DNA from 4 places in the Shewanella sp. S23-S33 genome. Region 1 is predicted to be linked to each of the others. Evidence: predicted binding sites of a transcription regulator. Region 1 holds the regulator's gene; each other region holds the start of a gene.
What was found. Region 1 encodes sigma-54, which starts transcription at its own class of promoters, with help from an activator protein. Its sites were predicted from a motif close to GTTGGCACGNNNNTNGNNT; they were not measured.
Positions count from the first base shown of each region.

Region 2: ACHA99_RS03890 (BON domain-containing protein) is a predicted target of sigma-54. The motif match lies at 2,204-2,222, and genes of this name have one in related genera.
Region 3: ACHA99_RS05270 (flagellar hook-length control protein FliK) is a predicted target of sigma-54. The motif match lies at 2,579-2,597, and genes of this name have one in related genera.
Region 4: ACHA99_RS03855 (DUF1328 family protein) is a predicted target of sigma-54. The motif match lies at 1,382-1,400, and genes of this name have one in related genera.

Region 1 is NZ_JBHFFD010000061.1:197,473-204,849, reverse strand. Features, by position in the region: gene mlaE (lipid asymmetry maintenance ABC transporter permease subunit MlaE) at 1-152, opposite strand, end outside; gene mlaF (phospholipid ABC transporter ATP-binding protein MlaF) at 149-967, opposite strand; gene ACHA99_RS16860 (KpsF/GutQ family sugar-phosphate isomerase) at 1,611-2,588, shown strand; gene kdsC (3-deoxy-manno-octulosonate-8-phosphatase KdsC) at 2,588-3,139, shown strand; gene lptC (LPS export ABC transporter periplasmic protein LptC) at 3,136-3,696, shown strand; gene lptA (lipopolysaccharide transport periplasmic protein LptA) at 3,683-4,237, shown strand; gene lptB (LPS export ABC transporter ATP-binding protein) at 4,234-4,965, shown strand; gene ACHA99_RS16835 (RNA polymerase factor sigma-54) at 5,073-6,551, shown strand; gene hpf (ribosome hibernation promoting factor) at 6,580-6,867, shown strand; gene ptsN (PTS IIA-like nitrogen regulatory protein PtsN) at 6,870-7,313, shown strand; gene rapZ (RNase adapter RapZ) at 7,310-7,377, shown strand, end outside.
Region 2 is NZ_JBHFFD010000014.1:137,531-144,907, forward strand. Features, by position in the region: gene ACHA99_RS03880 (sigma-54 interaction domain-containing protein) at 1-1,279, opposite strand, end outside; gene ACHA99_RS03885 (glutamyl-tRNA reductase) at 1,526-1,981, shown strand; gene ACHA99_RS03890 (BON domain-containing protein) at 2,258-2,812, shown strand; gene ACHA99_RS03895 (DUF3224 domain-containing protein) at 3,081-3,485, opposite strand; gene ACHA99_RS03900 (hypothetical protein) at 3,615-4,391, opposite strand; gene ACHA99_RS03905 (histidine phosphatase family protein) at 4,565-5,155, opposite strand; gene ACHA99_RS03910 (hypothetical protein) at 5,205-5,816, opposite strand; gene ACHA99_RS03915 (porin) at 5,904-6,947, opposite strand; gene ACHA99_RS03920 (MFS transporter) at 7,039-7,377, opposite strand, start outside.
Region 3 is NZ_JBHFFD010000019.1:52,249-59,625, reverse strand. Features, by position in the region: gene fliL (flagellar basal body-associated protein FliL) at 19-546, opposite strand; gene ACHA99_RS05270 (flagellar hook-length control protein FliK) at 631-2,487, opposite strand; gene fliJ (flagellar export protein FliJ) at 2,728-3,174, opposite strand; gene fliI (flagellar protein export ATPase FliI) at 3,204-4,541, opposite strand; gene fliH (flagellar assembly protein FliH) at 4,510-5,505, opposite strand; gene fliG (flagellar motor switch protein FliG) at 5,492-6,544, opposite strand; gene fliF (flagellar basal-body MS-ring/collar protein FliF) at 6,537-7,377, opposite strand, start outside.
Region 4 is NZ_JBHFFD010000014.1:127,033-134,409, reverse strand. Features, by position in the region: gene ACHA99_RS03865 (diacylglycerol kinase family protein) at 1-760, opposite strand, end outside; gene ACHA99_RS03860 (hypothetical protein) at 905-1,099, opposite strand; gene ACHA99_RS03855 (DUF1328 family protein) at 1,124-1,300, opposite strand; gene pfaD (eicosapentaenoate synthase subunit PfaD) at 1,656-3,302, opposite strand; gene ACHA99_RS03845 (beta-ketoacyl synthase N-terminal-like domain-containing protein) at 3,419-7,377, opposite strand, start outside.

The DNA of each region.
Region 1 (7,377 bases):
ACATAAATCTGGCGCACTAATAATGGAAAACCTTTACGCACGCGTGGCCAGCGAAAAATCGCACCCCACAGCATAAGGCCTGCACGGCCAAAACCGAGCACTAGCTCAATCGCGCTGCGGCCTAAGTCGGCTATACTGTCGATTAACTTCACTTGCCAACTCCTTTTGCCATTAATTCTTGCTGGTAATCATTTGCCGGATAATGGAACGGCACAGGGCCGTCCGGAGCACCTTGAATAAACTGTTTCAGCTGCGGATTATCAGCGTACTTTAATTCTTCAGGGGTACCGTGGGCGATGACTTTTTTGTCAGCCACCACATACACGTAATCGGCAATGCCAAGCACTTCATCCACATCGTGGGACACTACAATTGAAGTCAGATTCAGCGCATCGGATAACTCACGAATAAGCTTTACTAACACGCCCATCGATATTGGGTCTTGCCCTGCAAAAGGCTCATCGTACATCACCATTTCAGGTTCAAGCGCTATGGCTCTAGCCAATGCGGCGCGGCGTTGCATACCACCGGACAACTCGCTTGGCATCATCTGAGCGGCACCACGTAAACCTACGGCTTCAAGCTTCATCAGCACGATAGTGCGAATAATGTCTTCAGGCAGTCCAGAATGTTCACGCAGCGCAAACGCCACGTTATCGAACACATTAATGTCGGTAAACAGCGCGCCACTTTGAAACAGCATGCTCATCCGCTTACGCAGACTAAATAATTCATTACGACTCACGCCATGGATATCGTGACCGTCGAATAACACTTGTCCATGGTCAGGCGTTAATTGGCCGCCAATCAATTTCAACAGGGTCGTTTTGCCTATGCCGCTCGGCCCCATGATCGCCGTCACCTTGCCCCTTGGAATGGACAGGCTAATATCTTCATATATCACACGCTGACCGCGGCTAAACCCCAAATTACGGATCTCAACCAACGGCGTTTGTTCTTGAGTCATGCTTGATTCCGACATTTGCAAATGAGGTGATCCTAGTCTTCCTAGACTGACCAATCGAAGAGCCGCAAATTGTACGTAATTGCGCTTTAACCTACAACCGAATCGACACTATCGCCCTGCGATACTTTCAATTTGCCTCATTTACAGCGAAAATGCGCCCTAAGTTTTCACTCTGCACAGGTAAAATGTTACTTAATGTTTTCAACCTAGTTGCAGAATTGGCAGTATTGGCTAATTCGTTCGCACTTAGCTCACTCTTCGCCCACTTTTATCGGGGAGAGTCGATACGCAATTGCGCAATAGAGGCATCCCATAGGGTAATACCCGCTGCGATATGGGATAAATCCATTGAAATAAACGACAAAGACGATGATATTGCTCAAGACCTTCTGCCGCTAAACACGTTATTGTGCATGAATAGCTAACGCAGCTGAACTTGACGAGTCGGATCAATCGCTCTAGCCTGCCGCAATTGTTTTGCTGTTTTCGGTAATAAACCACAGTAAGACATAAGCTAAATTGTCTGAAAACAAACTAATACTTGGCAGAAAGCCTATTACATATCATCTTTATCGCGTACCAAATTGTGCTATTCCAATCCCATCAATGGGGCGACAAAGACAATGCAAAAAGAGAGATAGACATGGTAGACAAATCACAACTGCGCCAATGGGGTTGTAAAGTTATCGACATTGAAAAGTCAGCCCTAGACAATCTTTATCAATATGTTGATTCGGCTGAATTTGCAGAAGCTTGCGAGTTGATCCTCAACTGCACAGGCAAAGTGATTGTCATGGGAATGGGCAAATCGGGCCATATCGGCAATAAGATTTCTGCCACCCTCGCCAGCACAGGAACGCCCGCATTTTTTGTGCATCCGGGTGAAGCCAGCCACGGCGATCTGGGTGTATTGGCCGATAACGATGTGATTTTAGCGATTTCAAATTCTGGTGAGTCGAGTGAAATCCTCACCTTAATGCCGGTCATCCAACGTATGGGCGTGCCTGTTATTGCGGTAACGGGTAAACCCGAATCGAATATGGCGCGATTATCTAAAGTGCATTTATGTATTGAAGTCCCAGAAGAGGCTTGCCCACTTGGACTAGCACCAACCTCAAGTACCACAGCAACCTTAGTGATGGGCGATGCGATTGCCATTGCGCTACTACAAGCTAAAGGCTTTACCCGTGATGATTTTGCTATGTCCCATCCCGGCGGTGCATTAGGACGTAAGTTGCTGTTAAAAGTCTGCGATGTCATGCATAGCGGTGATGACTTACCGCTCGTCAACCACGATATTTGCATCACAGAAGCTCTGTACGAAATCTCCAAGAAAGGCTTAGGCATGACGGCGATTATTGATGATCAGCGCAAGCTGGTTGGTATCTTCACTGATGGTGATTTACGCCGCGTTATCGATGCCGAAGTGAATTTACGCACGACGCCCATTGCCGATGTGATGACACGTAACTGCGTCACGATCACGGATAATGTATTGGCCGCCCAAGCACTGCAAGTGATGGACTCAAAAAATATCAACGGATTAATTGTTATCGATAAAGATCGCCATCCTATCGGCGCTCTTAACATGCTAGACATGGTTAAAGCAGGAGTCATTTAATGCCACAGCAAGGATTTTACGGCCCAATCAGTGATGATGTGTGGCAACGCGCGCAAAAGATTAAACTGTTGATTTGTGACGTCGATGGGGTGTTTTCCGACGGCCGTATTTACTTGAGCAATAGCGGCGAAGAGCTCAAAGCCTTCCATACCCGTGACGGTTATGGCGTGCGCTCACTCCTCACCAGCGGTTTCAACCTCGCCGTGATCACAGGACGTCAATCCAAAATCGTTGAAAACCGTATGACAGCCCTTGGTGTTACCCATATCTACCAAGGCGTAGACAATAAGTTCGAGCCCTATGAAGCATTGCTCGCACTTTATGGTGTCACCCCAGAAGAAGTGGCTTATATCGGTGATGATATTGTCGATCTCCCCGTGATGAATGTCGTCGGTTTAGCGGTCAGTGTTGCTGACGGCCACCCCTATGTACGCCAACACGCCCATTTTGTGACTACGCTCAATGGTGGCCACGGTGCACTGCGTGAACTCACAGATCTGTTACTCCTAAGTCAAAATAAATTCACTTCGGCCCATGGAATGAGTATATGAGTCGTGTGACACTCGCGATTATCGCTTTTTTTGGAACCGCACTAGCGCTTTACTGGCAGGTCCAGAACAAACACAGCGGTGATTCCGATAACAGAGTAAAAGATCAAAATACCCCAGATTTCATCGTTGAAGATCTGCGCAGTGTTGAGTTCAATGAGCAAGGACTAGTGAATAGCCGTGTGACAGCGAAACACATGGAACATTATGATTCAACGAATCAAACTTTCTTTACTCAACCTGTTTATCTTGTTTATCCAGACCAAGGTAAAGCACAATGGCAGCTCAGGGCAGATCAGGGCAAGCTAAACAAGGAAACTGGCAAGGTTGTATTAGAAAATAATGTTATTATCGATGCCATTAGCCCAGAAGAACCGATTCAGACCTTGTCCACCAGTTATCTGGAACTCGATCTCAACACTATGATAATGACCTCTGACCGTACCATTTACGTCACAGGGAAAGATTTTAATATTCAAGGCCAAGGCCTTTATGCCGACCTCAACGCGCAAGAAGTGCAATTGACCAGTCAGGTAGTAGGAACATATGAAGCAAAATAACGTATTACTTGCCAGCCTAATGCTAATTATGAGCATGAGTGCTTTCGCGAAAGTGGGCGATTTAAAGCAAGAAGTCAAAATTAAAGCTGTGAGCCAAACTGCGGATATCAAAAACAACCAGATCATCTTCTTTGGTCCGGTGGAAGTTACCCAAGGCTCAATAAAAATCCAAGCAAATGAACTGCGTGCATTTTCCGCTGAAGGTGAAAATAGCAAAACTTTAGTCGCCACAGGCAACCCTGCTACGTATAGCCAGATATTAGACGATGGCCGTCCTGCATCGGCTAGCGCGAAAGAAATTCGTTACGATATGGCAAGCCGCACCTTAACTCTGAAAGGTATGGCGTCATTAGATCAAGCAGGTAGCCAAGTTACAGGCAATTTAATCCGCTATAACATGATTCAACAGAAATTGATGGCCGAGAGTACTGGCAGTGGTGACGATCGCGTGATCACTATTATTCAGCCTGAAAACTATCAAGATGATGCTAAATCAGACGCTCCGGCGGATAAACCTGTAAAAAAGCAGGACTCTAAATGACCCAAATCACCTTAAGAGCACAAAATCTGGCGAAAAGTTACAAGAGTCGCCAAGTGGTTAAAGACGTCAGTCTGACGGTAAAAACCGGTCAAGTCGTTGGCCTACTCGGTCCGAACGGCGCGGGTAAAACCACGACCTTTTACATGGTTGTCGGGCTAGTGAAGAGCGATAAGGGACATATCTTTATCGACGATGATGATTTAACCGCAGATCCTATGCATCTGCGTGCCCGCAAAGGCATAGGTTACTTACCGCAGGAAGCCAGTATCTTTCGTAAGCTAACTGTTCATGACAACATCATGGCCGTACTGCAAACTCGTAAAGAACTTAAAAACGAAGAACGAGAAGAAGAACTAGAACATCTGCTCGAAGAGTTTCATATCACCCACATCCGTGACAGCCAAGGCATGTCATTGTCGGGTGGCGAACGTCGTCGCGTCGAAATTGCGCGGGCTTTAGCCGCTAATCCTAAGTTCATTTTGCTCGATGAACCGTTTGCCGGCGTCGATCCTATTTCGGTTATCGACATCAAGAAGATTATCGAACAACTCAAAAGTCGCGGCCTTGGCGTACTGATCACAGACCATAATGTCCGCGAGACATTAGATGTATGTGAACATGCTTATATTGTGAGTCACGGAAACCTGATTGCCGAAGGAACTCCAGCAGAGATCTTAGACAATCAGCAAGTTAGGGCTGTGTACTTAGGTGAACAATTCAGGCTATAGTTAATCGAGCGAAGCCTATGGAGACAATTTATACCGCCATTGGGCTTCACTCAAAATGATAATAAGCGACCTCATCCAACAATAATAACGTAGGGATCAGCGGTAACATGAAAGCGTCACTCCAGCTCAAACTGGGTCAACAGTTAACCATGACGCCACAATTACAACAGGCCATACGTCTGTTGCAACTGTCGTCATTAGAACTGCAGCAAGAGATCCAGCAAGCATTAGATTCTAATCCCCTTCTCGAGCTGGAAGAGGATCAATTCGACGCCACTAAAACCCCTGTAAACCAAACGCTATCCGATACGGATTTCAGTGAATCTAGCACTCTGCCACCAGAAAAAGACAGCTCCACCATAGACACGGCAGAGTCGCTAACCAAAGAATCCATGCCCGATGAGCTCCCCATGGACACCACATGGGATGAAGTGTTTACCGCCTCCCCAAACTCAGGCCCCGGCGGTAGTCGTGAAGACGATATGCCCTTCCAAGGCGAGACCAGTGAAGGTTTGTACGAACACTTAGAATGGCAAAAAAACCTCACGCCGTTTTCTGAAACCGATTTAGCCATTGCCACCGCCATTATTGATGCCATCGACGATCAGGGCTATCTCACCCAAAGCACTGAAGAAATTCTCGAAGCTATGGGCAATCCTGAAGTTGAGCTTGACGAAGTCGAAGCCGTACTCAAGCGCATTCAGCATTTTGATCCCATAGGCGTTGCCGCCCGCGATTTAAGTGAATGCCTGCTGATCCAACTGTCGCATTTCGCCGCTGATACTCCCAACCTAGAAAACGCCCGTATGCTGATCAAAGATCATTTAGATCTGATCGCCGCCCGTGATTTTAGGTTATTGATGCGTAAGACTAAATTAAAAGAAGATGAATTAAGGGATGGTATAGCACTTATCCAAACCCTCAATCCTCGCCCAGGTTTGTTGATCACGCCCAATAATGACGAATACGTTATCCCAGATGTGTCTGTGTCGAAGAAAAATGGCCGCTGGGTCGTTGAGCTTAATCCTGACTGCATGCCAAAAATCAATGTAAATCAACATTATGCTTCTATGGCACGCAGTACCAAAAACCAAGCCGATAGCCAATTTATTCGCGGCCATCTGCAAGAGGCTAAATGGTTTATTAAGAGCTTAGAAAGCCGTAACGATACTTTGCTTAAAGTTGCTAATTGCATAGTGCAATATCAGCAAGGTTTCTTTGAGTATGGTGAAGAAGCCATGAAGCCTATGGTGCTTAACGATATTGCCGAAGCGGTAGAAATGCATGAGTCCACCATCTCACGGGTCACAACTCAAAAATACATGCATACCCCTAAGGGACTTTTTGAACTAAAATACTTCTTCTCTAGCCACGTCGGTACTGACGATGGTGGTGAGTGCTCATCCACAGCAATCAGAGCCTTTATAAAGAAACTGGTTGCAGCGGAAAACCAGAAAAAACCATTAAGCGATAGTAAGATGGCACAACTTCTGGCAGAACAAGGGATCAACGTAGCCCGTAGAACCATTGCGAAGTACCGAGAGGCTATGCTTATTCCACCTTCTAATCAGCGTAAAAGTTTATAACCTACAGTGGATATCGGAGGACGTTTCTATGCAAATAAACCTAAGTGGACACCATGTCGAAATTACCGAATCGTTACGTGCATATGTAGAAGAAAAGTTTTCAAAACTTGAACGCCATTTCGAACAGATCAATAATGTGCACGTTGTGCTCAATGTTGAGAAAATGCAACAGATTGCCGAAGCGAGAATAAACCTCATAGGTGGTGAAGTTTTTGCTACTTCAGAGCATGCTGACATGTATGCTGCTATAGACGCCCTGATTGACAAGCTTGACCGTCAGGTTATTAAACACAAAGAGAAGTTAACAAAACACTAATAATGGAACTTTGTACCATACTGCGGCCGGAGTGCACTACCTGCGCCACTCCGGGCAGCAAGAAAAAGGTACTGGAACTCATCAGCGACTTAGTCGCTGCCCAGTACCCGACCCTCTCATCTCAAGAGATATTCGAAAGCCTAGTGGCGCGCGAAAAGATGGGGAGCACAGGTATAGGTAACGGCATCGCCATTCCACATGGTCGACTAGCCGATATAGATCAGCCCATTGCCATACTAATTAAGTGTGAAGAGCCGATAGCATTTGATGCTATCGATAAGCAACCTGTTGATATTTTATTTGCACTACTGGTGCCTGCAGACCAATGTCAGCAGCACTTAAGTACTTTGTCTTGCATGGCCGAAAAGCTGAGCGACAAGCAAATATTAAAGCAATTACGCAAGACGCATGATGAAACGGAACTCTATCAGGTAATCACTGGATGAAACTGGTCATAGTGTCGGGCCGCTCAGGCTCAGGCAAATCTGTCGCCCTTAGGGTACTCGAAGA
Region 2 (7,377 bases), on a different contig from region 1:
CGGTATCCGTTTTATTACCCTGAGTGGTTTCTAGTGCTTGATAAATAGCGATTCTCTCTAAATCATCTAAGCGCATGCCTTGGGGGATAACAACTTGTTCACCACCACATAAACCCACTTCATTCGTCTGAGGTAGCTGTAAATGGCTGGGTAAAATATCCTGATCGGCCAGAATATAGGCTCGCTCAATAGCATGTTTTAATTCGCGCACATTACCAGACCAAGGGTACTTAGCAATCATCTGAATACAGTCTTCAGCTAAGCTCTTATTCTGCTTTTCGGCCACGTTACGATAGGCAAGAAAATGCTGCGCAAGCCCAATAATATCCTCGCCACGTTCCCGTAAGGGCGGAACGCGAATGGGAAACTGAGCCAAACGAAAGTACAAATCTTCTCGAAATAACCCAGCCTCTATCGCCACTATGGGATCACGGTTAGTCGCTGCCACAATACGTACGTTTGCACGTTGCACTTTGTCGCCACCCACAGGACGATACTCGCTATTTTCCAACACTCTGAGTAACTTCACTTGATGATCAATCGGCATTTCGGTGACTTCATCGAGAAACAAGGTCCCGCCTTCAGCCTGTTCAAATACGCCTTTGTGATCGCGATTCGCCCCCGTAAATGCGCCTTTGACATGACCAAACAGCTCACTGTCGACCAATTCTGGGCTTAATGCACCACAGTTAATCGCAATAAAAGGCTCGTTCACCCTAGGGCTGGCAAGATGTATGGTATTAGCAACCAGTTCTTTCCCGACCCCACTTTCCCCAATAATCAGCACATTACTGCCTGTCGCAGAGACGCGACGAATTGTACGATATAGCTTGTGCATAGGAGCTGATGAACCAACAAGCAAACCGTATTGGTCTAGCTCGCTAGCAAAAGGATGCAGTCGATTAGGCGATGATGCTAAATACTGTGCAAAATCAGCAAAAATTTCGCTGATTAGCGGCATATCGTAAGGTTTGCGAAAGTGGTAACCCGCAAAATGAGACATTAACTGATCAAGATTAGGGTTTGGCTGACCGTCGGAGAGAAAAATAAACTCAATATTTGACATGGCCGCATTATCCAGCAGCACAAGGTAATCTTCACGACTAAGACTGGATAACTCAATAATGGCAACATCGACGTGATTTGCCTCTAGCTGCTCTATCCAAGGCAAGTCATCGACACTGCGTAGCTTATTAAAGTCAGCAGCGCCAGCAAGTTCGATGATTGCTTGCTCGGCGCTAACATCCTGCAAGTGATAAAAAAGTGTCAGTCGAGCCATGCGTATCTACTCCCTGTATGAAAAACTACTGTATGTCAGCCATGAAATTTTAACAACAGCAACGGTAATAGTTGCCGATGTTCTAAGATGATATCTCGATGAACTGAGAATATCAGTCTAAAAATCAGCCTGTTAAAATATCATTAAAAACGAGAACAGAATATGCATGGTAGCTGAACGAAACAAAATCAGTTTACCCAAGCAGTTAAACAATCTATGTCGAACACTGGCATTAGGAGGCCCATAATGAAGTCTAATGTTGTGCAACATCAGACTGATATCCGCGCCGATATCATGTTGATCGATGAAATCATCAAGCTGAATCAAGAAGGACTCATATTTTACAACCAAGCGAGGAGGTATGTCGAAGACTATAATCTTAAACGTGTTTTTTCCGCCAAAGCTAACATCCACCAACGAATGTTAACTCGGTTTGAACAGCTGAGACGTTTGGCTGACGAGCCAATTAATGGCCTAAGTCACACCGTGCCCGTCACTTATACTCAAGCAACAGAATTGCTGCAACAGTGCCAAATTTCGCAGGCTATGACCGCCCTTGTCGATATAGAGCAGCAAGTGCTAATCCAAATAAAACAAGCAGTAAGGCAAGCGCATCAGCCACAACTTGCAAACCAACTTGCAGAGGGCGCCGCTTGGCTGCAAATGAGTTACGACGGTACGGGATCGCTCAATCACCATTAATTCCCTGTCGCTAAGTGAGCCATATTTAACCGACTCCCCTCCACTTTTATTACAGACATAATACCGCACTGATGAGTGCGGTTTTTTATGCTCGAATGATGGCTCAGCATGCCAGAAAAAATTACATTTTGTCGGTAAAAAAGACCGACCAAAAGGAAAATCCCAAGGTATAAAAACGCCAGATAAAACAATTAAAACATTAAAAATCATCATCTTAAAAACATTGGCACGATTAGCGCATTATCTAGCTTCGAGAAAACAACGGAGGATATGATTATGAAAACTACAACAGCATCAGTACTAGTGGCTTTACTTGTCGGTTCAATCAGTTTAAATGTGGCCGCCGCCCAAGATTGGAAAGGCGGAACCAAGGATGCGTGGATCGATGGAAAAGCAGAAACCACTTTACTGCTCAACACAAATCTCAATTCCTTCGACATCATTACAGATGTCAAAGATGGTAAAGTGACGTTAACAGGTAAAGTGGAAAGCAGTGTGGATAAAGCCCTCGCCACAGAGCTCATCAAGAGCTTAGATGGGGTGAAAGATGTCGATAACCAACTCACTGTGATGAATGAAAAAGAAGGCACCAGTGAAGTTGTTGCCACCTTAACTGACTCTAAAGTTGCCACAGTCATCAAAACGCGTTTACTGTTTTCAACTGACGTATCCGGCACCCAAATTAATGTGGATGTTGCCAATGGCATAGTCACATTGAAAGGTGAAGTTGCCAGCGATGCAGAACGTCAACTAGCACTGAAAATTGCCGAAAATACCGACGATGTGAAAAAGGTCGTTGATAAAATTAAAGTGGTTAAAAAAGTGTCTTAACTCTCGCGACAACGGCATTTTTTAAATTAAACGTATTTTAAGTAACAGCACACCGATCTAGACTCAAGGTTCGATAGTGCTTTATGAAAAAAGAATCAAAAAAACCAGCCTCAGCTGGTTTTTTTTATGCCCATTTTCAGACTCAATCGAAAAGAATTACTCGCTTAAATTAAGAAGGGTGAATTCAGATGACTCGAATGATAATAAAGGAGAAGAGTTACAGAAAACTGAGCTAAAACGCAGGCGTTACTCAAGCTTCAAAGCCAAACTAAGCTTCAAAGCCAAACTGGAATGCATAAAAATGTTGGCCATTCTCAATATTGATGGTCATAGTGCCAGTTAACCCCTGCAACTCCCCCGCCCCAGAATGGGGTACCACTTCTAAGATCAGACGATTTTGTCCATCGGTCATAATGCCAAAATGTTGTAATACAAAACTGCCCTGCTTACCGCACAAATTACCAACCACTTGTTCAATGGCCACATAGCCAGCTGAGCCCTTGACTGACGTCATAGCACTGAGCATTTCCCCCTTGCTGCGCCCCTCAAGCTCACCATAAAAGGTTTTATCTAAGCCCATACGTCCTAACGTCACACCACCAATGCCAGTAGCATAGGGGCTATCAGGAGTGAGCTTAACATCAAATTTCCCAGTGATTTTGCTAACTTGCATGACACTCTCCTTGTCGAAATCTTATGCTGACCTATTGCCTGCTAACGCTTGCTACTGAAGCAAACATCACCCACTGACCGAAAAACAACTTAGCATAAGCCTGCGTAGATCCATAATGGCATTTACACGCTACTTATGTATGCTGGTCTCACTCACTATCATCTCTATGGTTTTGACTATTTCAGGGCTTTCAGACATGGGTTGGTCAGACGCTCTATCGCGATAAGTCACAGCAATTTTGAATGGGGCTTCGAAAGGATAAACAGGTTCAATACTATCCACCTCGATTCGATCACCAAGCATGACACTGCCTAAGTGTTTCAAGCTATTGTGTTTAAAATCCAGATTAAACAATCCAAGATACCAAAATACGCCTGAACCTTGAGTCGTCACAATAAAGGGCGCCACAAAAGGCATAGTTTGCATTTTAGGATCATCTTGAATCGGTGCGTCACTTTGGGTGTCCGGCTCTAGAGCGGGATCGAAATTTAACGGTGTAATGCGTAAGTAATCAAGTAATGCTCGACCTTTTACCTCACCATCTTGGTAGTCGCCCATAGCAAACTCTGTTTGTTTGATCTTAATAAAATGAGTCAATGCAACGGACTTGCCGCCCTCAGGCAGTATTATTTCAACAGGATTGGCGGTATTTAAGCTAAAGAGTTTAAGCATCACTTCTGATGCATTCGCCACAGGCTTTACCTCAAAAGGTGTCACAGTTTCGATCTCATTCGCCTGAGCCTGAGTTTTTTCATGCGCCATGGCTTCATCGTATTGCATCACCTGTCCATCTTCCATCACCATATAAATATCATCATTGGTCATGTTGAAACGGTAAATACCCGCAGCAAGTAAGGCTAATACCACTAAGGTTGCCGCTATGGTTAATTTTACAAACGTACTCATCTTCTCTCCCCAATCGCGCTCGTTATGCGCTACTTTTCTAACACCGATAAACTTCAAATCAATGTCGGAGCAGTATTACAGATACTGAGTTAAAGCGAAGTGGGTAAAGTGTAAAAAATGCCGCTATTTTGAATTTTGTCAGGCTAAGTTCAGATTGTCCTTAGCAAAGATAACTAAAGGCATTGAATTTTTATCACCTTACCGTCTTCAAGCTTAAAAAATGCATCTTGCGGCATGTCTTGTGCCCATAAAGCTTGATAATCCAGATCCGCATAAATACCGCGAAACACGGCCCCAGATAAAGCATGAGAAACGACAATGACACGTTCAGGTACGCTCGGATCGTTCAGCCAATCCTTAAGACGCTCAGTTATACTGGCAAATGACTCAGCATTTGGAGCATAGGTATACCAGTCGACGATGTGACTTAACTCAGGCTGGGTTTGCTTAATGTCAGGGACGCGCTGCTGTTCCCAATCACCAAGACCAAATTCAATTAAACGCGCATCCTTTTGTAACCGTGCAATAGGAAAACCAATTTGTTGACAAATAATTTCGGCAGTCTGTACTGCTCGCCCTAAAGGACTAACATAAAATGCCCATTCATCCACACTGTAGATACGCTGCATCAGTACTTCCCCAACCGCTTGTGCCTGTAACTTTCCCAACGCCGTTAGAGGAGAATTACAACGTCCCTGTAAACGTAACTCTGCGTTAAATTGTGTCTGCCCATGACGTAATAGATAAATCGTTTTTTTAATCAATTTGAGAACCTAGAAACATATTGCTGAAATACAGACTTAGTGTTATGTGCTAAGCTACGCTTTGGCATTGATAATGGGAAATGTCATTATTCAGTATCAAATGACGTCCTTTAGCATCAGAATGTAAAATACTCAAACTTACTGGACGAATGGTATTCCAAAGTGTTTCAGAATTTTGTTCAGTCAGGAAATAATTAGTCAATAATTTAACCATCAAAGATTCTAATACAATAAGCACATTACCACTGTATATCATGCCAATATTTTCAATGATTTCAAAAAGACGTTTCTCTACTATTTTTAATTGAGCATAAATAGATGAGCAAAAACCACGGGATTGCAACATCATAGTATGAATACACAGGGTTAAATCAAAACATTCTCCATTAACGTCAAAATCGGCTTTAAAATCCTCCAATGCTAACTTTTTAATCACAGATATGGATTTTTTCCGTCCCCGGTTTAATATTCCAGCCGTTTCTATCGATAATGGTGACGTGCAAGAGTATACCATTTCAAACCGAGTATCCCTCAATGAGTTTGCTAGCATATTTGCATGCAATTCTCCGAGATTAGACAGTGAATGATGAGAAGGTGCAGACAGGTCGTACACTTCTAAAGATTTTGCATCCCCTTGACTAATTAGATATATAGTAGCCAATTAAATCACCTCAAATTTTATAGTAAGTTCGACAATCTTAGCCGAGAGCAAGCTAAAGCAACCTACACTCGGCTACATTTTAGACGGTTAAAAAACGTGGCGGACACCTAATGTAATAACTTTATCGTCGCCAACATCTTGCTTTATACCAGACAATCTATATTCGCCTTCGTATAAGGAAAAATGAGTATAAACTCGAGTCGATTTAGTCACTTTTTTGTCGATACCAATAGTAAACTGGCTGATATCAACGTCAGTCACCTCATCATTTTGGCCAACAAGTTTAGAAAAGTAGCCACCTAATCCAGAACGATCTTTACCAAACTCAGCTTTTAATGTTATACCCAATAAATCGTAGGTAGCATTGATAAAATAGGAGTGTCCTTCCATATTGGAAAACGTCAAACTTTCAGTATGTTGAAATATCCCACCAAGTTTAACGTCTCCTAACTTAATTTGTGTAACAGCACGATAAGCATCAATATTAGCGATACCTTTATTAAGTGCTGCTGCTAAATAATAATGACTATTCTTGAGTTCCTTATCACCACTAGTCATACTCAATGCGTACAAATTATCATCGACACCATAATTATCTTGCATTAAGTAAGTGGCATTAAAATCAACTAGACCGAATAACTTTGGAGAGTAATACCACAGACCATCAGCACTTCGAGTCTGCCCAGCGACTAATTGATTGATATCGGCATTCGTTGTACCAAAAATATCGACTTTACCTTCTGACGTTTTAAAAACTGTATCATTTCGACCAATAAGCAAAGAGCCATAAACGGTTTCAATACCTAAATAGCTATTTCTTGCAGAGAATACTTTGCTAGAATCATTGGCACGGTTAGACGTATTATTTACGCCAAACTCCATCTTGTAGATAATATTAATGTCGTCATTTATGCTTGATTTACCTTTGAGACCAATATTGGATGAGTTATTTTCAAGATAAATGCCACTCTCGTCCACATTCACTCCGCTAGTGCCACTGTAAACAGTTGAACCTAACTCTGAATGGGTAACTGATAAATCAAGTCGCCCATAGATGCTAGGCGATTCATCTGCTGTAACAGATGCTGAATAAATGGCAAATACTAAAGCGGTTAAAATTGCTTTTTTCATCGTGTTTCTCTTACTTAGTTTGATATTAATGGTTTAAGAAGAAACTCTTTACAAAGGCCATGACAATTAACGCCATGACCGACTCGGTTTATCAATCGACCATAGTGACTTTCTTAGAACGCCATACAGAAGCTGCGAGTACAATGGATAGTATTGAAGTGCCTAACCAGAAGTATTGCGCACTACCAAAGTCATAATGCTTAACACCTGCCAATTCGGTCACTACGATTAATTTTGAAGAAACAATTTCTTGCAGGGATGCCGCGAGGTAAGAGAACAAACCAATGAAACCCTTCACTGCGCCTACCGCATTTTTAGGCATTAAGTCACAGGCCGTTAAACCGGCAAGGAATACGACTAAACCACCGATTGAAAAACCGATCAGGCCCAGACCAAAGGCATCCATAGTGCGACTCTCTGAACCCCAGAA
Region 3 (7,377 bases), on a different contig from region 1:
GGTGCTGAAGTTAAAGGATTATTGCATTACAAAACCGGTAAATAGTACTTTCTCGACAACTTTACGCCCAGTTACTGACTGTAGAGTATTTTGCACACTCAGAAGTGCTAACTGCCGTAACTCATCCTTCCCCGCTTGCGTGCTGAGCTTTTGCACATCTGCACCACTAAAGGTCGTTAAAAGCGCATCTTCAATCAGCGGAATATGTTTTTGTGTTAGCACATCATCATCGGTACCACGCACCATAAGCTGCACTTTAATCTCAACTAAACGAGCCCTATCAGGCCCAGGTAAGTTGAATAAGAAAGGACGCGGCATAGGCACGTATGATGCGGTAGCCACTGCTCCTGATGCTGGAACTTCAGCCTGAACTGCACCATCGGCAGCTACGGCGGGAACCTCTTCGGTACCGCTTCCTATAAAGAACCAGACGCCGCCACCGATTAACAGCGCGACTAAAACGCCTAGACCAGCAAAAATAAATAGTTTCTTCTTACTCTTAGGCTCTTCAGTACTTTCAAGTTCTAACGATTCTTCCTTAGCCATCACTATTCTCTTTAATTTAGGCGGAAACTCATTACAGTTTTATTTGAAACGTAATTATGTCAGTCATCGCTATAGGTTACCTGCTTAAGCGTAATAATCTATACCTGAAGTTACACTAATCGCTTGATTTAAACCTAAATGTAACTCTTCTGCCGAGATTTCATCCATATCAGCCGCATTTGAACTGCCGCCATCACCGAAACTACCTTCCCGACGCTCACCTTGATCGCCTTGAGAAACATGGCTGTCAGCCAACTGCATCCCTTGCTCTTGCAATAACTCACGTAATCTTGGCATAGCTTGTTCAACCAGATCGCGCGTTTGCGGCTGAGTAACATGAAACTGTACTTGGGTTTGGTCGCCATGCACTTGGATCTTTACCAACATATGCCCAAGTTCAGGTGGATCGAGCCGGATTTCCGCATGTTGGATGCCTTGACTCACCATAGTAATCAATTGCTGCTTCATCACAGGTGAAAATCGTTGGATCATCTCCTGCATTTGGTTTTGCTGTTCTACTCCTTGACGCAATGACAGCTGAACTTGCATGGTTTCTTGGCGATTTAATTGTGACATCGAGAGTGTCTGTATGGATGATGTCGACTTAAGTTCTGAGAAAGTATTACTATCATCCATAAAACTTTCGTCTCTGGGAATATCCATCGCAACCGTTAATTTAGCATCTTTCAGTAATAGGTTAGCAGCCAAATCGGAATTGGGACTCCCATCAAGATCACTTTCTGTTACAGATGTTGTACCTAATGGTTCAGATGAAATTGAAGAGCCTAAGGTATTCAGGTCGAAAGTATTTCCCGAGGTAGCGATATTACCCGTATTGGGACTATTCACTGTCGAGCTGCTAGTCGTTGCTTTTGCCGCAGTGTTGGTTGCCGACTTTATCGTTGCACTGTTCGCTAAGCCCGCTTGATTAATCACAGCATTAAGTGTGACCTCATTCTCAACTAAAGACTCATCTATACTCACCCCGACTTCAGTGGCAGAGACAAGCTCAGTGTCTTCTAAAGGTAATTCTGAAGCGTCATCGGTCAAATTTGGATCAATCACAGCATCACTATCCGCTGACGCTTCAAGTATATTTGGGTCTATGGGAAGAATATGTACGAGTGACTTATCAGTCAAAGAAGATGGTTTCACGTCATCTGCGAATGAAATTGCTGCCATATCTGGGCTAGTAGAAACTAACTTTTGTAATTCAGCAGAAAAACCAGCTTCATCTATATCTGATGCCAGTTCAATCTCAGCAAAAACAGTAGAAACAGTAGAAACAGTAGAAACAGTAGATGCCAATGCTAAATCAGCAGAAATAGTAGGTGCCAATGTTGAATTATCAGAAACAGTAGGTGCCAATGCTGAATCAGCAGAAATAGTAGGTGCCAATGTTGAATTATCAGAAACAGTAGGTGCCAATGCTGAATCAGCAGAAATAGTAGAGGCCAATGCTGAATCGGCAGAAACAGTAGAGGCCAATGCTAAATCAGCAGAAATAGTAGATGCCAATGTTGAATTATCAGAAACAGTAGATGCCAATGCTGAGCCGGTTAATAACGCTGATGAAGTATCAATATTTTCTTCACCAGTTATATCTTCTTCAGCATTTAAAAATGCTAGCGGCAAACTATCTCCATCAGATGCCGTTTTCTTCATATCATTTGCCATGCTAATTTGGGCAAAAATGAGATTTACGTCGGCGTCATCAGTTGATATATCGTCATCTTTTACTTTATCAGCAGAGGTAACCTGCACAGTATCATCAGTGTTAGCAATGGTTTTTTTAGACGCAGAAATAGAAAATGAGCTAGCGGTGGCTGACGCAAGTGTAGATGAAAAGTCTTCATTATTAGACTCTTGGGAAGATGTCTTAGCGGAATTGGCCGCAGAGTTGCCTGTTTTACTTAACAGGATATTGGTCATTTGTTGCATAAGTGCTCCCAAACATCACCCAGCAAAAAAGAAAATGGCTAGGTAGAAACGTCAATTAAACACTGCGGTTGCAGGGTCATGGACTAAATCAAAGCAAATAAGATGCCAAAACATCAGGTTTTACGACAGCATATCGAAAAGAATTAACTCTGGGAGGTGTCAAATTGATGCTTATGCCATCAATACAAAAAACTAAAGAGCCTATCCGGCTCGCGAGCAGTAAAGATGCCTATCATTTCACTAACGTTGATGACGGCGATAAAATTGCTGGGAAGCAAATTCATCGGTCATTTTTTGCTCCCTTTTTTGTTCAACCACTTGACGCTTCTTCTCTTTACTGGCTAAGAGTAATTCTACTGCCTTACGTTTTTTTTGCTTTTCCAACCAATGTTGTTGTCGATATTCTTTTTGCTTTTCACCGTCGGCTACGACGCGATTTTGCTGGATAATAGCGTCATCAATCTGACGAATAAAACGGTGAAACTGGTGATAGTGACTAGCACTAATGGCTTGACCTTGCTGGGATTGCATTTGCTTCATGTATTCTAAGCGATAGTTATTTAGAGCACTGAGTTGATTCAACCGTTTTTGACACTCTAACTGCGCAGATTTTAACAATAAAGCCGCTTGTTCTTCGGCATCATTGGCAAGCTTTAACACTAACAACAAGGGATCGGCGTTAGCCATACTAGACCTCAATTAATTCGATGACGCCATTATTTGCACTGTGCAGCAAGTTGCCCAAGCATGACTTGGCTATCGGCAAAGCTAAATGCATCACGCATGGTTTGTCGCAAAAAAGCATTCATTGCTGGCTGCAGTCGTATCGCATTATCAATGCGAGGATCGCTTCCTTGGGCATAGGCCCCAATAGAAATCAAATCTCGATTTTGCTGATACAAAGAATAGGTTTGTTTCACGCGGCGCATCGCCTCCAAATGTTCATTGGAGATCACCATAGGCGCGACTCGGCTAATAGAAGCTTCAATATCAATCGCAGGATAGTGCCCCGAATCCGCAAGCGAACGTGACAAGACAATGTGACCATCGAGGATCGCCCGCGAAGCATCGGCAATGGGATCCTGTTGATCGTCCCCTTCCGTCAACACAGTATAAAATGCCGTAATTGAACCTTGCCCGGGGCCACCGTTTCCGGCGCGCTCAACTAAACGTGGCAATTTTGCAAACACAGAAGGCGGATAACCTTTAGTCGCAGGCGGTTCACCCACAGCCAAAGCAATTTCACGCTGCGCTTGGGCGTAGCGTGTTAAACTGTCCATAAGCAATAAAACGTTATAGCCTAAATCGCGAAAGTATTCGGCAATACGAGTCGAGGTTTCACAGGCGCGAAGGCGCATCAGAGGCGATGTATCCGCAGGCGCAGCAACAACGACTGAACGCGCTCGACCCTTCTCACCAAGAATTTCCTCAATAAACTCTTTCACTTCCCGGCCACGCTCACCCACTAGCCCAACCACAATAATGTCGGCGGTAGTACCGCGAGTCATCATACCTAAGAGCACACTCTTACCTACACCTGAGCCCGCAAACAAGCCCATACGTTGGCCTTTGCCCACGGTCAGCATAGCGTTGATAGCGCGAACGCCAACGTCCAGCGGTTCAGTAATAGCACGGCGGGATAAGGGATTAATGGCGGCGCTATGTCTTGGTGCTTGTTGATCGGTCTGCAACGCGCCTAAACCATCTAAAGGCACACCGTTACCATCGAGTACGCGTCCTAGCAGGGATAAACCAACATTGAGTCCAGTTTGTTCCCCCAAAGGCACAACCCGCGCACCGGGCAATACACCACGTAATTCTTCAATGGGCATTAAATATAATAGTTCGCCATCAAACCCGACCACCTCGGCGATTAACTCGCCCGCCATGGTTTCGATCGAACATAAACTGCCCACAGGCGCACGGCAACCGCTTGCTTCTAAGGTTAAGCCGACAACACGCACCAGTTGACCACTGGCCACAGCGCGAAATGGCGGCACCTTACCCTGATGATGATTAAGTCTATTCAGCAGTTGATGTTGGCGATTTTGCATCTGATTTTGCCTCTAATTGCTCACCTGTGTTTGAGGCAGATTGTATATCCTCAGCATGTTGAGAAACCGTATCGACAACCTGATCATCAAGCTCTGATCCCACAGCCTCAGAAGCAGCAACGTGTTTAGCGGTATCTTCAACCTCTATCGCCTCTTGCAATTGACGCTGCTTGTCACTTAAGTGAGCATGTTGGTTCCGTAAAGACTCAAACACAGCATCAATACGCGATGCGAGGGTCAAATCGACTAAAGAACGATGACTACTGAGAATACAGTCACCTGGGCTTAAGGAAGGGTCAACTTCAAGTTCCCACTTACTGCGGGTCAATTGAGCGCTGGAATAAAGTTGTTCGACTAAAATAACATCGTCAGGATGCAAGCGGATTGTGACTGTTTGTTCTTTTATCGGCAGTGATTCTATACCTAAGCGCAATGCCGAAAGCACTTGTTCTGGATGAGTTTTTAATTCGTGGCCAATGACAGATTTCGCTAATGTCATACTCAGGTTCAGTAGCGAAAGTTCAATATCGCCATCGAGCAATTGCAATGGTTTTTCAAATTGAGCTAATAAGGTTTCAAAACGCGAGAGCAATATTTTTGCTTGGGCTAAACCGGTTTCTAATCCTTGCTCATGCCCTTGGGCGAGCCCTTCAGTATGGCCCTGCTCTAACCCTTCTAAACGCCCTTTTTCTAGCCCTTGCTCATACCCTTGCTGCTTACCCTCGCTAAAGCCTTCTTCTTCGGCTTGGGCGCGAATGTCTTCAATCTCAGCCATAGTCGGTGGAGAAACACTTTCCACTGTAGTCGACTTAGCGGCTTGATGATTCGAATGGCCGAACAGATTTGAGATAGAATCATCATCGGCTTCAGTCACATCTGGCAGCGCCCAGTGACTAAATTCGACATCTCCTTCGCTCAAGACCTTATTCAACAATTTATTGTCGCTCGGATTAGAGGAACTCATCGCCACCACCGCCGCCTAACATGATTTCGCCGCTGTCACTTAAGCGACGAGCAATAGACAGGATTTCTTTTTGGGCGACTTCCACTTCACTGATACGGATTGGGCCCATAGCTTCAAGATCATCACGCAATAATTCAGCGGCACGTTTTGACATGTTACCCAATATTTTTTCTTTCAGCTGATCATCTGTGCCTTTGAGCGCCTTCATCAGTACATCTTGCTGCACTTCACGCAACAGGGCTTGAATACCGCGGTCATCGACATCGATTAAGTTTTCAAATACAAACATCAAATCTTGGATTTGCTGCGCCATTTCTTCATCAGACTCGCGCATGGTTTCCATCAACTGGCTTTCGATACCCGTGTCTAAGTAGTTCATTATGTTGGCGGCCGCTTTTAAGCCACCCATTTTCGCAGCCTGGGCGCCACCTTGACCGGCAAACTGTTTCTCCATGATGTCATTCAGCTCTTGCAATGCAGCGGGCTGCACTTCTTCAAGATTGGCAATACGCATCATCAAGTCTAAGCGGGTATTCTCAGGGAATTGACCAAAAATTTCCGCCGCTTGATCGGGTTCTAAATAAGACAGCACAATGGTTTGGATCTGTGGATGTTCGTTTTGAATAATGGTCGCCACTTGGCGTGCATCCATCCACTTCAACGAGTCCAAACCTTTAGCACCACTGCCCATGATAATCTGTTCAATCAGATTACCCGCTTTATCTTCACCCAGCGCAGCGGTTAAGGCTTTACGGACGAACTCTTCACTGTTGAAACCAATTGAAGAATACTTTTGAATATCATCAAGAAACAGCTTATGTACCCCGATAACTTTTTCCTGACCAAACTCATCCATTGCCGCCATGGCCATACCCACTTTTTGCACTTGCTTCGGCTCTAAGTGTTTTAAAATGGATGCAGCATCAGCCTCACTCAAACTGAGGAGTAAAATAGCGGTCTTTTCAACGCCACTAATATCTTTGATATTAAAGGCTGGTGCGGCCGCAGGAGCCACTTCTTTCGTTTTATTCTCAGCCATTGTCTTGTAACCAGTTTTTCACGACTTGAGTAGAGAGCTCAGGCTCATTCGCCACGAGCGCACGGATAGCTTTAATCATATCATCATCTTTGTGAAGATTAGGGATATGAATTGAGCCATCGTCAGCATAACTGTATTCCGCCTCTTGAGTATTGAGCATCCCTAGCGTATCAGCCGCATATTGGTCCTCAATTTCGGCTAATTCATTACCTAATCTGCCATCCTCAGGCATATTCACACTGTCAGGATAGATCAAGCGTTTCAGCATAGGACGTACCACAGCTAGAATCAGCACCAAAATCACTAGCGCACCAATCCCAAGCTTAATCGCACGCCAAAACCAAGGTTGCTCCCAAAGTTCAGGTGCGGGTAAATCTTCAACCAATTGATCCATAAAGGGAACAGTTACCACTTCCAGCACATCACCCCGTTGTGAGCTAAAACCAACCGCGCCTTCAAGCAAACGACGGATATTGGTCAGTTCTTGTTCGGTACGGGCAACACGGGCTACTTGACCATTTTCTCCAGCGGCACCAGGTTTAAAGTCCACCGCGACTGATACACTAATACGGCGCACTGCACCAACTTGCTGGCGGGTATGGCTAATGGTGGTATCTAATTCAAAGTTACGGGTCGCTTCGCGGTGCGAATTACCTGCTGCAGCCGTTGCTGATTCTGTCGCTTTTGTTGCATCTTCTGGAATATTAGACTCCATTGGCGGTTGATTGGATAACGCGCCAGGGATCCCACCAGAAGAGCCGCCAGTGGTGTTATTTTCAACGGTCATTTCACTACGCAGTGCCGGTAAATCAGGGTTAAAACGCTTTGATGTT
Region 4 (7,377 bases), on a different contig from region 1:
CTGAAACTGGGTTGGCGATAATCCACGCTACTTTGTGGATGTTAATTTTCCCTTGACTGAGCATGCGATCGAGCGCGCGTAATTGCCATTTGTTTAAGCCAGCGGTTTTGCGAATTTGCTTTATCTGCTGCAGTACTTCGGCGAAGTGCTGTTGTTTATCTTTACAAACCAAATAAGCGGCGAGTACCAGCACTGAGCGGCCACGACCCATAGCACAGTGGATGAGTACCTGTTTATTGGCGCGCACTTGGCGGTGCAGCCAGTTAACGGCTTGATTGAGTTGGGCGCTAGTCGGTACGCTATGGTCGAGGATGGGAATATTTAAATACTCGATATGATCTTCAAATTGCGACCAATCTAAGCCATCAAATTCAGCGGTGACATCCAGAATGGCAGTGATCTTATTGGCTTTAATCTTTTCCAGATCTGCGGAAAAGAGTCTACAGCCGAGATACAGATGTTCATCAATCCTTTGCATGGGCGGTACTGAATCGTATTTTCTGGCCCAGTGGTTATAGAGTCGACAGCCTAATAAAAAGGGAATAAAACCCCAACGAATATACCAAGGAATAGTGCCATCTTGGCGTTTTCTAAAAATACTGGCGAGATTAAACCAATAGGCGGAACCGACTAAAAACAGTGACAGACTTGTCCATGCACAAATGAAAGTGAGCAGGGGAGAAGTGTCTGTTACTGCAAAATAGGCTAACAATACTGCACCTGCAGTGTACAAATATTTGATGTGGATCTTCGTTAGCATGCAAGTCCTCCAATGCCATTGTTCTTGGTTAAAATCGTTGCACTTGAATGGATAGATGTCGAGATGAGAGATGCAGAAATGAGCGAGTCTAAACCAAAAGGGTGGCAGTAGACGAGTCTATTGCCACCCTAAAGTCAGGTTTGTTTAGCACTTAGTATCTTTAGCTTTAACACCTTCTTTGACTTCTTCACAGGCATCTTCGATGGCGTTACCTGTATCAGTCATTACTTCATCGATTTTTTCGCCCGCGTCTTCGGCTTTGTTATCACTACAGGCCGTTAAACCTAGGGCGAGTAATAATGCGAATGCTGCACTTGTCATCAGGGTAAATGGTTTCATATCTATCTCCTTTTCTAAAAAAAATTATAGTCGCGGTGATTTACCCTTAAGGGCATTGATCAGCAGAGAAATCACTAATAACACAATAAATATGAAGAAAATGATTTTCGCTATTCCCGCCGCTGCGCCAGCAATCCCAGCAAATCCTAACAACCCGGCAATCACGGCAACAACTAGAAATACTAATGTCCAACCTAGCATAATAACCTCCTGCCCTTGTATTAATCCTTCTCATGACCGTTTGTGTCACTTGTAAGGTAACGGCTAATGGCTCTTACTTGATTGCGATCTTAATGCCAACTTTAAAAATTTTAAGTAGTTAATTGATTTTAAATATAATTTAAATCATTTTATTTAAAATGGTGTGAGTGAATTAAAAGAGGGGTAGGCAATTTTTACCTAAGCTTCGGTAAGAGTTTCAGCCTAATACGTTGAATCAAAGACTGTGAGCTGATGTCGTTCATAAGTAAAGACAAATAAAAGCCGACACTGTGAGTTTGTGTCGGCTTGAAGATATTATGATCTTATAATACAAGATGATATGAGCTAAATACGTTTAAAAACGATTTAATGGTTTCCAGCGTTGCAGGCTAACTGGAATGCTCGCGCCTTGGGATAACAGCAGGTTAATGCGGGATTGATATGCTGCGCCCACCATTAAATGTTTGGCTAAATCCACCGCATTACGGGCCTTATAGTCATCTAAATAACTGCCTTTGGCCCACGCATTAAATGCGCCGAGCGCTGGGCCTGCCCAAATTTGGTAATCCATTTCGCGGCCGACTTCGCCTGTGTTTGACCAGCGGCTCGATAGACCCAAATACCAGCGGAAAATCAGCGCCATCTTACGTTTGGGGTTATCCAGTGCGCGCTCGATTTGCTTAGGATCGCGCTCGTTAAAGTGGGCTACTGTGCCAGCCCAAATGTCATCGAGTGATGAGCGGAACACTTGCTCTTCGAGCTTTTTACGCTCGTCCGCAGGGATGGCATCAATCGAATCGTAACGGGTGTAGATCTCATAAAGCTTATTGGCGCGCATCGGGAACAAAGTGCCGCGCTTAACCACTTGTAATTTCACGCCCATTTCGAACATATCGGCGGCAGGCGCCATAGTCACATCGGCCATTTCTGTGGTGGCGAGTAACTTACGTGTGTGTTCGCTGGCGCCCGCTTCGACGCAAGCTTGGTTGATAGAACCTGTGACGATGAATGCCGCACCCATGTTGAAGGTGGCTAATGCTGCATCGGGTGTGCCGACGCCGCCGCCTGCGCCAACACGGATGGGCGTTTTATATTGATACTTAGCTTGGATTTCATCTTTGAGCGCCAAAATCGTCGGCAATAGCGTGACCAATGGACGATTGTCGGTATGGCCGCCTGAGTCGGCTTCGGCTGTGATGTCGTCCGCCATCGGCACGAGTTGCGCCATCGCCATTTGGTCTTGGCTGATAAGGCCGTCACTCACTAGTTGCTGGAGGATTTTGGCTGGCGCTGGCTCCATAAACTTAGTCGCGACTTCGGTGCGGCTGATTTTTGCGATGACTTTGTTGCCAATGACGATTTCGCCATGTTCGTCGCGGCTCAAACCTGCGGCGCGGTAATAGACGATTTGCGGCGTTAAGCCTAAAAATGCCGAGGCTTCGACCGTGCGCACTTTATGTTTTAAGAACAACTCAACACTGCCGCGCTCTAATGCGGGCTCGCTTGGGCTGTGAATTAAATTAAAGGCGTAAGGACCATTGGGTAGCGCCGCTTGAATGCGAGTAATGGCCGCTTCAACGCGGGATGGGATTAACCCCGCCGCGCCAAACGAACACAAAATGCCCGCTTGGCCCAGCGCGATAACCAGTTCTTCCGAGGCAATACCGTTAGCCATAGCGCCAGCGTAGTAAGCGTATTTAACCCCGTGTACGCGGCGAAAATTACTGTCGCCTAAACTTTGGGTGCCAAGGGCGGGCGCAAAGGCGCTGACGGGGTGTGAGCCTAGTGGCGCTTGGCTGTCGCTTGTGGTGACTTCGGCTGTTTGCGCTATGCCTAAGCCTTTTTCACTGTGATTCACTAAGTAACAGGCTTGGCTTAAATCTTTGAGTTTTTTGCCTAATGCGTCGATATCAAAGCACAGCTCTGCATCGTTGACTTGCCACGGCCAAGGGCTGAGTTTTTCGTTATTGCTATTGAATTGATCTAGAGTATGGCTAGTCATAGGTGTTCTCATGTTATTTGTGCCGCCTTGGTGATGTGGATAGCCAAGGCGGCGCAACTATTCGTTATTCGTTATTCGTTATTCGAGATTAGCGTCTTTCTAACTGCGTAAACTCGCTAGGCTTCTTCAATACAGATGGCGATATCTTTAACTTCATAAATCCGCAGACCATCTTTACTCAAGTTGGCATCGCCCATAATGATGCGTTTGCCATTGTCGTCTGTCACGCTGGTAATGTGTACATCTAGCGACATCTGCTTGTTTAATGGGTTAATTTGGCCGCGATATTTCCATTTGATATCCGATAAAATCTGCCCAAATTTAGGATTCTTAAAACCCGCACCAAGGTCTTGGTTAATCGCATAGGTTTGCATCAGCTCGATAATGGCTTCAACCCCTAAGGAGCCTGGCATCACAGGATCTTGATGGAAATGGAATTGGAAGAACCAATCACTCGGGTCAATGGTGCGCTCGGCGTATAAATAGCCAAGGCCCGCTTTACCGCCGGCTTTCACGATTTCAGCCTTGTCGATAAAGTTAAGTTGACCGCCCGCTAAACGGTAATGTGGCTGACCTTGTGGTGCATTAAAGCTGCGATGTTGTTTATCTAACAGATTGATTTGGCTATCGGCGGCTATGCCATTTTGCACATGCCAAGGCTGAGTTATCTTGCCGTTGTCTATGCCTAACTGGTTTTTCAGTGCATCGCCCTTGAAGTAACCAAATACCGCTTTACCTTGGTAGAAAGGCTCGCCATCGCAGCTTAATTCAAAACTGAAATTTTGGATGATGTTACTGCCAGCAATCACAGTCGATAACAAACGTGAGTCGTTCATTATGGTTTTGCCGCGTAAATCCACGTGGCGCAGCAGCTTACCGCTACCGTCCAAGTTACGGAAAAACAACTCTTGGCCGGGGAAGCCCAAGGTGGTGCCCATATAACCTGAGATAAAACCGTTTGGCTGCAGTGATATTTCCATCAGCACAGAATAGGGCATAACGGCGTGATGGCTGTTTTTATCGTAATACCAAGCGTTTGCAGGCACTTCGTATTCGGCTATACACGAAGAGGGCTTTTTCAGTTCGCCGCGTTTGCCGTCAATCGCAATGACGCGAGTCGTGAGCTGCAAATCACCGCAAGGCGTGCGCGGTGGAATTAGGCCGCGATAGATGCTGAAATCGGGGCCGAAGCAGTTTTCGATGTCGCCAGTGGCAAATTCGAACATGTGGTACGGCGTGAACGGCAGGGTATCGGGCACGCGGTTAGCATACTTTGAATCCGCTGGCGCAATCGGCGCAGACACATGCTTAAGCGGCACTACGCCTTTGTTGGTTGGCGCAGTTAAATCGGGCAGCTGCGCCATCAGCGGCGCGGCTAACAATACGGGTGCTGTTGAAACAAGCGGCGCAGCCGAAACAGCTTTTTTAGCTACATGGTTAACTGTGCTGTTGGCATTATCCGCGAGGTAGCGGGTGCATTCGGCTTCTTCTTTGATCATCACTCCAAGGTTTTGGAAATCCACGACCACTTTGCCATTGAGCAAAATATCGATATTCGCCTTAGCATACGGGCGCGGGCTCATACCGATTTCGGTGATTTCCATACGATAGGTGAGCAGGCCAGATTGCGGCAAGACTTGACCGCGACAGCGCACTTTTTGTGACGCATTTTCGAGCGGTTGGAAACGACCGTTTTTGACGCCCCCTTCTTCTGTGCTGGCGTGCATCCCAATATGCAGCATAAAGAATTGCAGTAATTGACCACAGCCTTCGGCCATTAACGATCCCGCCATCACTTGGTCGCCCTTGAAATGACACGGGAAATACCAATGATCAGCTTCGAGCTGCTTATGGCCTTGCACTGAGCCTAAGCCCCACGCACCGCCATGCACCTCAAGATTGCTGACCTGTTCAATCATCAGGAATTTTTCGGAGGCAAAACATAAAGAGGGCTGCAAACCATATTGGGCTTGATGCGCCGCGTGTGCGCCGCCAAAACAGCCACCGATATCGGCGCCGAGCAGTTTATGGATTTGGCTGTAATCAAATTGGTTTTGCGCGCAATCAAGCAGCGGATTAAAGCACGGTTTATTCGGATTATTCAAGGCGAGGTTGCGCGCTTTGATTTCGGCTTCGGTGTGAATAACGCCTTTGCCGTCGGCCAGTTCTTTATCGGTGAAGAAGCCGGCACAGCCGCCATCCATTTTCAGGATCAGCTTGTCGCCCACGAAACATTCGTAGGAGAAGAAGAACAACAACAAGGTATCACCATTGCGGGCAAAGTGATTGATGGAAATGTCGTAGCGCAGGGTGTCGCCACCGCGCGGTAAGTCGCCAAGGAAGGTCAGGGTGCAATCGAGCAGGCGATAAACGCGCTCGCCTTTATTTTCAAAATCGATACCTAAGTAGCTGATCAGCATCAAGTCGCATTGACCCGATTCGACCGCCACGGCCCAAGGGATTTGGCCATCGACCAAATACGGCGCGTCCACAGGAATGTCGTATTCCGTGGTCATAGTGCAAGGCTGATATTGGTTCATCTGGGCGTTTAATTTCGTTACCCGAGATACTAGCAAATAGTCAGTCGTTGGCAGGCGTACACGACGCGAATAGCTGTCGATAATGGCATAATCTGGGCCAAATACTTTAGCAATATCACCTTCGGCGTACTCGACTAAATCCGCATAATCCCAAATGCAAGGCTTGCTTATCGGTGTTGGCGGCGTGTACTCAGGCACTTTTGCATGATTGGGATAAAGCACTGGATGTGGAAGAACCGCTGTCGCAGATGCCTGAACAATGGCTTGCTGTTGTACTGGCGCAGCTTGGCCATTGACGGCTAACTCGCTGGCAAGCTGGGCTTTCATCAAGGCATCGGCTAGTTTCAAGCCTTCAGCACGGCTTTGTAAAAAGGCTAAATGGGCTTCACGGGCGAGTTGCTGATTGCTTAAAAATGCCGCGTCTTTTAGCTCTGCTTGAGTGGCGTTTTTATTGGGCGTGCTTAGGGCATTCATTGGCATGCTGCTTAATGTCTCTTTTTGTTGAGCCGTGGTTGGGCTGCTTGTTGCAAAGCGACTCGTGTCTTTGCTCGCTATTTGGGCCAAATGTTTGCGTTGGCTGCGCGCTGGCAGTGCTGTCATGGCTTGGGCTTTTTGTTGTATAGCATCAAGACCTGCGAGCGGCGTATCCAGGATATGTTGATAGATATCGCGGCCACCGAGCGTTACTTGTTTTATTAAGTGTTTTTGCTCTGAAAGCGTTAAGTCTTGTTCAAGCCTTTGCTGCAAATTGTATGCTTGCGTGGCACTTTGGCTGAGCAGTAACTGCGAGCATTTACCTTGGCTAAACGTGGCAACGAGCGCGTGCTGCTGAGCTTGAGAAGAATGCTTGTTAAGTTGCGCTTGATTTTTAAGCTGCACCTGATTTTTAAGCTGAAGCAGCGCGCTCAACATGCTCGCCATTCCCGCCGCAGCAAAGTTGTGGCCTAGGGTATCAGCGGCTTGGCTGCGCTGGTTCACACTCGGCAGCAGGGTATTGAGTACCAACTCTGAATCGTCAAGTTGCTCAACCGCAATACTGGTTTCAATCAAGCTAATCTGGCTGCTATTCACCTTGGCTTGGGTTAGCAAGTCATCGCAAATGCGCGCTGTGTTGCTATTACCTTGTATGTCACAAATCGCGCCAAATACTTGGCCGCTGATGTGACCATAACTGTTGCCATAGCTGCTATTGGTATTAGCATTGTCAGCGGCATTACTTGGCTGGGCTGCACTTGATTGCGCTGTTGTGAGCACTAACGCGCCAGCACCTTCACCGACTTTCCAGCCTGCGTCAGTGGCAGTAAATGCCACTGGCGATACGGCGTTTTTAAGGATGACTTGCTCTAGACTGCCGCTTAAATCGACGGCGGCGATCACTACGGCATCTAAGGATTCTTGGGACAACAGATTTTCGGCCACATCGATACAGCGGGCGACCGATTGCTCCGCCGCCGAAATGGTAAAGGCAGGGCCGTTAAAGTCCCAAAGGGATGCGATACGTGACGCCATGATGTTGCCAATAAAACTGGTATATT